Regions from separate parts of the Paenalkalicoccus suaedae genome, predicted to be linked through region 1. Evidence: riboswitches for the same ligand, from Rfam matches in the RefSeq annotation. Region 1 holds a riboswitch; the other holds the start of a gene.
What was found. Region 1 has a riboswitch for cyclic di-GMP ahead of FLK61_RS01865 (amidase). Riboswitches for the same ligand answer to the same signal wherever they lie in the genome.

Region 2: another riboswitch for cyclic di-GMP. It lies ahead of sinI (DNA-binding anti-repressor SinI); the one in region 1 lies ahead of FLK61_RS01865 (amidase).

What each region holds. Positions count from the first base shown of each region.
Region 1 is NZ_CP041372.2:290,879-296,519, forward strand. It holds gene FLK61_RS01855 (glycosyltransferase family 2 protein) at 1-960, shown strand, start outside; gene FLK61_RS01860 (hypothetical protein) at 957-1,919, shown strand; cyclic di-GMP riboswitch class I at 1,994-2,080, shown strand; gene FLK61_RS01865 (amidase) at 2,132-3,001, shown strand; gene FLK61_RS01870 (NADH-dependent flavin oxidoreductase) at 3,347-4,468, shown strand; gene FLK61_RS01875 (DUF1801 domain-containing protein) at 4,877-5,305, shown strand; gene FLK61_RS01880 (GNAT family N-acetyltransferase) at 5,368-5,641, opposite strand, start outside.
Region 2 is NZ_CP041372.2:876,199-881,839, forward strand. It holds gene FLK61_RS04970 (ATP-binding protein) at 1-2,220, shown strand, start outside; gene FLK61_RS04975 (response regulator transcription factor) at 2,213-2,911, shown strand; cyclic di-GMP riboswitch class I at 3,105-3,190, shown strand; gene sinI (DNA-binding anti-repressor SinI) at 3,240-3,371, shown strand; gene FLK61_RS04985 (hypothetical protein) at 3,980-4,276, shown strand; gene FLK61_RS04990 (squalene/phytoene synthase family protein) at 4,404-5,228, opposite strand; gene FLK61_RS04995 (TIGR03643 family protein) at 5,414-5,641, shown strand, end outside.

The sequences.
Region 1 (5,641 bases):
CGCGCATTTGCGAGTACCTTTCAGCACATGCACTGTATTTCCGTTCCTCCAGGTAATCCAAAAGGGAAATCACGTGTATTAAACTTCGGCCTATCTTTTATTAAGTCGGAGTATTTTCTTATTTATGACGCGGATAATCAGCCGGAGCCGGATGCAGTCAGAAGACTTGTAGAAGCTTCGGAGTCAACGGAGCACGCGGTTGGTGCAGTTGGCTATGTAAAGACCCGCAACGCCGATCAAAATTTACTCACTCGCATGATTGCACTTGAGTTCCAAGTGTTCCAGCTCCTTATGCAGTGTGGTCGCTGGCAGCTGATGAAGCTCGGCTCATTAGCCGGTACGAATATGCTCCTAAAAAAGAGTGTCATCATGGAGCTTGGTGGCTATGACGTTCACGCATTAGCGGAGGACGCAGAGCTCACGATTCGCCTTACAGCCAAGGGCTACCTCCTTCCCGTTGTACCCGAATCGCGCACGTGGGAGCAGGAGCCAGAGAATCTAAAAACACTTATCAAGCAACGGACGCGCTGGCTGATTGGCAACATCTATTTGTTAGAAAAAGTGGTGGCAGACCGCAACTTTTGGAAAAGCCGTTCCTTCCATCATGCGTTGCAGCACGTAACGGTTTACTTATTGTTTGCCTTTTTACTACTCGTCTCCCACATCTTCTTTGTCCTCAGCGTGTTTGGACTCCTGACACCAGTTTATGCTGCACCGATCCTCATGTTTTGGTTTATGAGCTACTTTGTTTACACGTCTCAGTTGATGGGTGCGATCGTCGTTGATAAAAATATAACTCCCCTTAACCTAGGGGTAGCGCTAATCATGTATTTTACGTACGCACAATTATTTGTTGTTTTACTCACAAGAAGCTTTTTCATCTACGTGTATAAGCGCGTGATTAAGCGAGAGATTATCGGATGGGACAAAACCGTTCGCTTTAGGAATCGACCATCATGAGAAAATATCTACTCATTTTTCTTCTAGCTGTAGTGGTCGTTGCTTTGATCTTTGCGAGATCGGAGGAGGATATGGAGTCGTATGAGGTACTTGCGATGGTGGATGATGCATATACGGATGACGCCGGCCGGATCCGGGCATACGGGGACGATGCGGATACGACGTACTTATCAGAGACGGTGGGACTCTACTTAGAGTTTTTGGCAAGGGAAGGGGAGGAGGAGCGCTTTAGGGAGCAAGTAATGGTCTTGGAGCGAGACTTTATCCGAACTACGGCGGATGGGGCGTTTATCCTGTGGGAGCTTGGAGCTGCGAATCAGGTAAACGCGTTGATTGATGATGTCCGAATTGTCGAGGCGCTTGAAGCGGGTGCGATAGCTTTTGAAGAACCGCGGTTCCAAGAGCTTGCTGACGAGTTGCGTCAGTCGGTTCAGGGTACGATGGTTGAAGATGGAATGGTATATGACTTTTATGATTGGGAGCTTGGGCTTCGCAGTCAAACCTTTCATTTGAAGTATGGCGTATCGAGCTACACAGAGGGCTGGGGGCTTGCAGATCAGACGTCCATTTACGAGGAGGCTACTTCTACACCATTCTTTGATGAGGTATATGAGGAGGAGCGCGGCGTATATCCAGCAGGAGACGTCGTACACCTCGTGGACCAGCTATTAATTGCGATGGAGGCAGAGCGCTTGGGTGTATCGAGTGAGTTCTCTACGTGGCTTTTACAAGAATGGCGTGAAGGAATGATTTATGGGCAATATGACCGAGAAACGAGGCAGCCGGTCGTCAATCATGAGAGTGCGGCTGTGTATGGATTAGCCTCACGCTATATGAGTCAACTTGGGGAAGCAACGATTGCTCACGACATGCACATTCGGGCAGTTGAACTAGTAGAAGCAACGTCACCTGAAGATGTTCATTTCTTCGATTTGATTTTTTCTGTGAAAAGTGAATAAATGAGTCTTTTGTCATAGTTAAAATGTGTGGACGAATGAGAAATAGCAGAATATAATGAGGACAATAGCATCATGCTAGAAAAAGGCAAACCTCGCCGAAAGGGAGGGACGCAAAGCCATGAGCCTACGTGCGATTCGCATACGGTCGTCAGGTTGCCTAGGCCTCTTATTTAGAGAGCCAAAGGCTTATCTGAATAAGGGGAGAGATCATCATGAGAAAGCTAGTTATGTCCTTTTTAGCGGTGGTATGTATGGTATCTATGTTTGCAGGAAGTGTCCAAGCATCGTCAAATGAAACAACAGCAACGTGGCTATGGGATCCAGCGCTACTTGTACGTGAGGAAGCAAACGTCCTAGCGTTTATGGAGCAAAAGGGGATCAATAAAGTATACGTGCAAATTGATGCAAGCTTTGGACAGCAGGTATATAGAAGTTTTATTTCAAAAGCGGGAGCGAAGGGCATTCAAGTCTATGCGCTAGACGGTGCTCCAGCCTGGGCGACTAGAGGTGGACGCGCGCCGATGGTAGCCATGCTTGATTGGGTTAAAAAATATCAGGCTAGTGCGAAAGCGGACGAAAAGTTTGCTGGGGTTCACTTAGATGTAGAACCTTATATTCACCCACACTGGGTCAGCAAGCAGCGAGAAATCATCACAAATTATCAAAAATTATTGCTAGATGCAAAGGCGCTAGCAAAACAAATAGATCTTCCACTTGAAGCGGATATTCCGTTTTGGTTTGACGAAATTAATTATCGTACTACGTACGGTAGAGGGAACTTAGCGGAATGGGTCATTGCTAACACGGACGGCGCTACGATCATGGCTTACCGCGACACAGCAGCATTGATCTATGCATTCTCTAAGCAGGAGCTCGATTACGCGACTAAGTACGGCAAAAAGCTGAGCATAGGAGTCGAGACGATGTGGTCAGCAGAAGGTAATCAAGTGTCCTTTTCGGAGGAAGGCGAAGCATACATGCACGGTGAGCTACAAAAAGTGCGCGAGCAAGCAGTAACTTCTCCTGGCTTTGGTGGGTTTGCTATTCATCATTTTGATAGCTGGAGAAACATGAAGCAGTAAGTGTAGAGCTAGTATCGGTTAGATAGTTCATATTTCAAGATGGGGAGCGAGGGAAAAACTCGCTCCTTTTTGCGTTGCGAGATGGTTTTAGCTGGATGCGGTTTGCTTCTCACAGATTACCGACTACTTTTTTGCGGCATACTTGAACTAACTACCGTGCTGTTACTATCCCGTTCCGCGTTACTTCTGGCAATTTGCGACCTACTTCTTTCACAGCATACATCCCCCACAATTGTAAAACTTTGTACAATGTTTCACGTGAAAAAATACACATGAGCAGATTACTCGCAATAAAAATTTAATCGTACTAAACTAAAAAATAGTTCGATCAAGGAGGAGATACACATGAGAAAATTTCTAGAACCTTTCACATTAAAGAATGGCGCAACACTCAAAAATAGAATTATGCTAGCACCAATGACTAACTTTTCGTCTGACGAAAAGGGTAACTCAACACCGGAGGAAATCGAGTATTATCGCGTACGCTCACAAGGTGTCGGTACTGTTATCACGGCAGTAGCGAACGTAATTGAGGGTGGTAAAGGCTTCCCAGGCGAAATCGGTATTTTTAACGATGAACAGATTCCAAGCTTAAAGAAGCTTGCTGACACAATTAAAGCCGAAGGCGCAAAAGCGATCATCCAGATTTTCCACGCTGGACGTATGGCGCCTCCAAATCTACTCCCGGATAACCAGCCAACTAGCGCAAGTGCTGTCGCACCAGAGCGCGAAGGTGCAGTGACCCCTCGCGAGCTAACAGGCGAAGAGGTAGATGAGATTGTGCAAGCGTTCGGTGACGCAACTCGCCGCGCGATCGAAGCAGGCTTTGACGGCGTAGAAATTCACGGTGCGAACACGTACCTCATTCAGCAGTTCTTCTCTCCACACTCTAACCGTCGTACGGACAAATGGGGTGGCGATGTGAACGAACGCATGAGCTTCCCACTCGCGGTTATTGATTCTGTTAACGAAGCGGCGAAGCATGCAGACGAGGAGTTCATCGTCGGATACCGTCTGTCTCCAGAGGAGCGTGAGAATCCTGGTATCACAATGGAAGACACGCTTCAGTTTGTTAACACGCTTAAAAAGCAGGACCTAGATTACCTGCATATCTCTGTACAGGACTTCTTTGCTGGATCGATGCGCGATGAGAGCGACACTCGTTCACGCGTGCAACTTATCCAAGACGAAGTGGGTAGCGAGATCCCAGTTGTCGGCGTTGGTTCACTTCACACACCAGATGACGTCGAGAAGGCGATGGAAGGTGGCACGCCACTTATCGCTCTAGGACGCGAGCTTATCGTCGAGCCTGAGTGGATCCAAAAGGTGGAGCAAAATCGCGAGAGCGAGATTCGCGTAGACCTCTCTGTCGATGATCGAGAAACATTGGTCGTACCTCAGCCACTATGGGATGCAATTATCAACACACCTGGCTGGTTCCCAGTCCGCGAGCATGCAAACAAATAAGAAATTTTGATAGGCGCTCCGCTATTTAGCGGGGCGTTTTTTTATGTATGTAAAAGAGCAGAGTTAGCGGAATAGCGAGTCAAAGTCCATAAAACTGAAATGGGAAACATAAACTGAGGATAAGGCACATAACTAGGTACATTTCTGGCACGAAGTCCATAAAATTGAAATGCGGAACATAAATCCAGGATAAGGCACATAAATTCCAAATCCGGCACATAACTAGTTGCAGTTCTGGCACGAAGTCCATATCTCTGTAATGCGGAACATAACATCAGGATAAGGCACATAAATTCTGAATAAGGAACATAACTCCGACATACAGAACATAACCCACACACCCCTCTCAAAAAAGCAGGAAATCCTCATCTAAAAATCGAATCATGCATATAAAAAGGAGGGCTTACTATGTCATATAAGCAAAAAACACTACCTCACGACGGCGATGTCGATGCGTTCATCGAATCCGTCGATTCTAAAACGAAAAAACAGGATGCCTACCGCTTACTCGACATTTTTCAAGAAGAGACGAAGGAACCACCAGTCATGTGGGGACCATCTATGATTGGATTTGGTGAGTACCACTATAAATACGATAGTGGACATGAAGGCAAGGCCTTCCAAGTAGGGTTTAGCCCACGAAAGGCGAAGATTAGTCTCTATTTTGCAACGGGAGATCCAGAGCGCGACGAACTCCTTCAACATTTTGGTAAGCATACATCAGGGAAGTCATGTGTCTACATCAATAAATTAGCTGATGTAAACGAGGACATTTTACGAAGTTTGATTCGCCAATCCGTCGCTTTTTTAACCAACACCTATCCTCCAAAGCCTTAATCTATGGATAAACAAAAAAAGAGGTCCGACAACGAATTACTTCGCCAGACCTCTTCCTAAAATTAACTATTACTGTCACGCCTAAACTCGAAATAAACAAACCCATCCTCTTGATCAAACGTTTGTTTAAATCCAGCCTTCTCTAAAACACGCTGTGAACCCACGTTGTCCGGCAACGTTTTCGCACGCACAACTGTGGCATCGACGCGAGCCAGTGCGAGCCGAACGCCCTCTGTAGCGTAGCCTTTTCCGCCAGAATCAGCGCCGACACGGTAGCCGAGATCACCAACGCCATCAACGATATCCGTCACATTCACTCGCCCAACGATCTGACCA
Region 2 (5,641 bases), 590 kb from region 1:
TTTATTCCATTTACCTTTATTACTAAATATGCATGGCAAATAACGAGTATTGTGGAGCTCTTGCTTTTATCATTTGCCTTAGCAGACAAAATTAACAGCATGCGTAAAGAAAAGGAAGAGCTTGAATTTGATCGTCAAAAGAACCAGCTTGAGAGACTAAAAACGCTGGAGCGAGTAGATCGACTCAAGGACGATTTTTTAACAGTTACCTCACATGAGCTCCGCACGCCTTTAGCAGGTATCATCGGTATAGCGGAGTCCCTTTATGATGGGGCTGCTGGAGAGACATCTCCTCTAATGAGAAAAAACTTATCGATGATCATTGTAAGTGGTCGACGACTATCGCAGCTGGTAAATGATATTACCGATTTTTCTAAAATGAAAAATAATGAGATTGAGCTGTTTAGAAGTAAAGTTGATTTGGTGGAGTTAACTAGTTTAGTAGTTGCTATCTCAGAGACACTTATTGGTGACAAGGAGATTACGATTATTAATAAGCTTTCTCCATCATTGCCACTGGTGTTTGCAGATGAAAATAGAACGCAGCAAATCCTCTATAATTTGCTACATAATGCGATCAAATACACAGAAAGTGGCACAATTACACTTACTAGTTCCGAAAAAGAAGGATGCGTGTATATTCATATTGAAGATACAGGTCAAGGAATTAGTAAAGATGACTTAACACGTATCTTTCTTCCTTACGAAACAGGGTCTATGGAAACCAATGGACTTGGGATTGGATTAAGTGTGACGAAGCGTTTATTGTCTATGCAACAAGGAAAGTTAGAGGTCGAATCTACTCTTGAAGTAGGCACGACATTCACATTTGCCTTACCAGTTTACAAAACTCAATCCCAAGTAAGTCAAGCTGTGCCAGTAAGTAAAAAGGAATTACCAATCGTATCTGACTATTTTCTTATGCAAGACGAGGGAAGGAAGAGCGATAGGGGTAGAAAGATTTTGATAGCAGATGATGAGCCGATAAACATTCAAGTGTTGAGAAATTATTTAACCTTGGAAGGGTATGAGGTGATAGCTGTTAATAATGGGATAGAAGTGCTTGAAGTACTACATGAAAGAAAGGACATTGATCTTGTCATATTAGATGTCATGATGCCGAAGCTGTCTGGGCTTAGAGTATGTCATGAAATTCGCAAATCGTATTCTATTACGGAATTGCCGATAATTTTACTGACAGCAAAAAACCACTCAGAGGATCGAATTGATGCCTTTGAGATAGGCGCTAACGATTACATTGTAAAGCCTTTCGACCGACGTGAACTTCTCGCTCGGACAGCGACACATTTATCGCTTAAAGAGTCTGTAAAAGAGTTAACTATTAAAGCAAATGAGCTAACAGAAGTAAACGATCGATTAGAAGAGAAAGTGTTTGAGCGAACCGTGGAAATTCAAGAAATAAATCAGCAGCTCCGAAAGAAAAATAAAGAATTAATGGAGATTGAATCATCACGTATGCAATTACTGTCTAATATCTCCCATGAGCTTGGTACACCGATTACTTTCTTACAAGGGTACTTGCAAATGGTGAGAGAGGGAATTATTGATTACAACGACCATCATTACTTAGAGCTTGTGCAACAAAAAATTAAATTATTAGATCGTCTTATTTATGACTTATTTGACCTTGTAAAATTTGAATCAGGTCGTATGAGTATGGATATTGAATTAGTTAACGTCGAAGAGTGGATTGAGAGTATTCAACTTGTCATTGAGGGTGAGACAGAACACACTTCCTGCGACTTTTATTTTTTAGGGAATAAGGGAGATATACCTGCAAAAGAAGCTGAATTAAGTATTGATATGGAACGTATGAATCAAGTGATTGTAAATTTAGTCTCAAATGCGATCAAGCATACAGATGAGAGAGGCTTACTTACATTTTCTATCACAGTAAACGAATCAGGAGAGGAGCTTGGATTTAATGGGGAATTAATCTTAGAAATCCGTGATAATGGAGCGGGAATAGAGGCAGATAAACTGCCGTATATTTTTGAAAGATTTTTTAAATCATCCTCTGTTAATAGTAGTGGCGGAACTGGGTTAGGGCTCGCTATTACAAAACAGATTGTTGATTATCACAAGGGCAGCATTTGGGTAGAAAGTGAGTTAGGTGTTGGAACAGTCTTTTATATACGTTTACCATTGTATATTTCGACATTAGCACAGCCTATTAGTGAGGAGGGTACGTATGGGTAATAAGATTTTGATTGTGGAGGATGACAAAGACATTCGAGATTTAACGGCTTTTTACTTGGCGAAAAAAGGATATGAAGTTGATCTCGCGGAGGATGGGTTAGTTGCTTTAAATAAAGTGAAGGAATCAAAGCCGTGTTTAGTGTTACTCGACGTCCTTCTACCAGGCATGGAGGGCTATGAGGTGTGTGAAAAGATAAGAGAAGAGTTAGATGTACCAATTATATTTTTAAGTTGCAAGCGTTCATCAACGGATAAGATTAGGGGATTGCATGCTGGTGGGGACGACTACTTAACAAAGCCATTTGATATGGCGGAGCTTGAAGCTCGAATACAAGCCATTTTAAGAAGGCACTCATTAAGAACTGTTGAAAAAGAGGAGACTACTCATCATCTGCAAATTCGAGATATTAGAGTAGACCTTGCAAGTTTTGATGTACAGGTTAAGGGCAAATCCATTTCCCTTTATGCAAAAGAATTACAGCTACTATTATTTTTAATGAAGCATCCTAATCAAGTCTTTAGTGCTGAACAAATTTATCAGCAAATATGGGATGTGGGTCTTTATGGAGATATTAAGACAGTTTCTGTACACATTAGAAATTTGCGAAAAAAGATTGAAGACGATCCTGCCAACCCTTCTTATATTAAAACATTGCGAGGGTTCGGATATAAATTTGTTCATGCACAATAGTGAAAAGGATGGCTTTTGATGTTTATCCATAATTTTTAATTATTTACCTCTTTTTAACTTCATTTTAACCTTTATAGGATACAGTATTAATATGAAGTTGTTGGAGTTATCAAAATATTGAAATGGAAGCATAGAGAGGAGGATCTTGTGTAAGTTGTTATGTTGTGTGAAACAAAAAATTGAAAACCACTCTACTAGAAAATAGCAAATCTATAGAAATATAGAGACGCAAAGCCACGGGTCTAAGGAGAATGACTCTATGATAGCCGGGTTGCCTAAGGGAAGCGGACACGGGGAGGCCTAGGGAGCAGTGGAAAATTGGATGGTAATGAAGCAGGAATGGGAGAGGTTATTGAGTGAGGCGCGGGAATTAGGAATACCACCCGAACAGGTAAGAGACTTTTTACTAAATCAAGCTTTATCACAACATATACAACTAGAGCAAGAATACATCTCTTAGTTAACCTATTCACACGATGAACTAGTGGTGTAACAAGCGTGTGAATAAGATGGCGTATCTGTATGTTCTTTATATTGAATTTGAATCAAGCTGACACTCTTCTTATTGGGTGTTAGCTTTTTTGTTGTTTTGGGAAGTCTATAACCTTTATATCTATGGATAGCTTGTTGCAATGTAGATAGGCGCGATGCCGCCGAAGGGATGTAGAGACTTTTACATGTGGGTGGAATGAACGAACAAGAATCAAATATAACCGACTGATTTAAATGTATAATCCCCCGTATAGTCAAGCCCCTCACTACTTCGTCCAAAAAAGAAGTCGCTATAAAAAAAGCCGATACCGTATCGCACTAGAAGCTTTGCTCGAAGCTCTTCAGTTTATTCTATTTTTAGTCAGCGCTACATGTGTGTGATGTGCGATCATCAACATAAAGAGCAACAGTCACGTAAATCACTCTCATTTTAAGATGCATTAATAGGTAAAAAGAAATACATATTGTATGAAACTATCGCAAACAATAAAAGAACGTAGAGAAATGACGCAACGACTTTTTACTAGCAAAATCCCTGATAAAATACAGATATATATTTAAAGGAAGAGGTGAGGAATGATGTCAACTATGCGCGAAACGCAGTCGAGCCACTCTGCTGTGCTACAAACATCTATTTTCGCGGGTAAGATGGTTATCATATTCAACATGTCTTATGTTGCCTCGACTCTTTTGACTGGAACGATTATGACGATAGAGCGAGTCCTTGGAGCTGGGGCAATTGTGTTTGCTTCTGCTTTTGCCATCGGTCTACTACTAAATGTACGTAACCACGAGCCGCCTGCATGGATGGTTAAATCACTTGTAGCAGCTTCGGCTATTTCCGCTCTAGCCTTGTCCATTTGGGCACTTTGAGTCGACGGAGCAATATAAGTAGAATCTCGTTACCCTAAGCATTCATAAGCAAAGGGTGACTACATACAAGCTTATACGTGTAGCATCACAAAAGGCATGACGCAATTGCGTCATGCCTTTACTCGTATTACCTGTCCACCTTAATTTCTTCTACCGTTTGCTCTACCTCTGCACGGGACATTTTTTCACGTCCACTTCGAAGCGCCTTCAGTGTTTTTTTAGCCAAAGCTAGAGGAATGCGACAGAACAAGAGGATATTTTTAGTCGAAATATCCTTCATATATTCGTCACCTAGAGCAAGATTTGCTTCTGCATAATCAAACGTTTGGCTGATAGTCCAGCCATCTGGGATGAAAGAAACACCACGTTCTTTATCTTCTTCAACGTTACGTAGAATATTAACTGTTTGAAGACCGCGTCCGTAAGCAATTGCAAGATCACGATCTGTCTTAGTCCCGTCGTGCCATTCCCAAATATCTGATAGCATAACGCCAACAAGACCTGCCACGTAATACGTATAATCGTCTAAGTCTTCCTTTGTTCGAATGACCCATTCCTTCTCTGCCCAATCAGCCATTCCAGTCGCCATCGTGCTTGTAAACTCTTTGACTTTGTGGATGATTCCGTCCGGGCAAGTTGATAGCCAGTCATTTAATCGAAGTGTTACCTCAGGAAGTACGTCCTTATGAGGTGCTACTAGCTCTTGATAAGCCGTAGCATCAAATTGCTCTTCGTTTAAAAGGGAGCTCGTAGCTCGGAGAAGATAGTTTTTTGTTTGTGGTAGCAGTACCTCACTGTCTTCGATCTCATCAATTGCGCGCATGCACAAATAGGCAGATGCCACCGTCTTCTTTAATGTAGGCTGAAGAAGGGTGATTGGTATGTAAAAGGTTCTGCTCGTGTCCTTTAACATACTCATCGCTTCTTTTTGAATTTTCTTCTCGTTACTCACACGAAATCTCCTCCCCGATTGTCGTTCCTAGTAGGTGAATATATCTCTACCTTATAGAGTAGCAAAAATTAGGCATATAAAACAGTATAGTCCCTTCATTTTTTCAGTTTTTTTCGAGCAGAAAATTAGATGTCAAAGTTTTGCTCATGATAGTATAAAGCTACCATCATGAGAGGGTGAGTTTTATGGCAACTAAACTTACAGCAGAAGAGATTGATCGTATTGTCGAAATGGCATGGGAGGACCGTACTCCGTTTGAAGCAATTGAGATTCAATACGGACTCAAAGAGAAGGATGTTATTAAATTAATGAGGAAAGAAATGAAGGCATCCTCCTTTAACATGTGGAGAAAACGAATGAACAACCGACAAACAAAGCATCTATCCAAGTTTCCTAAAGAAGAAGCACGGTTT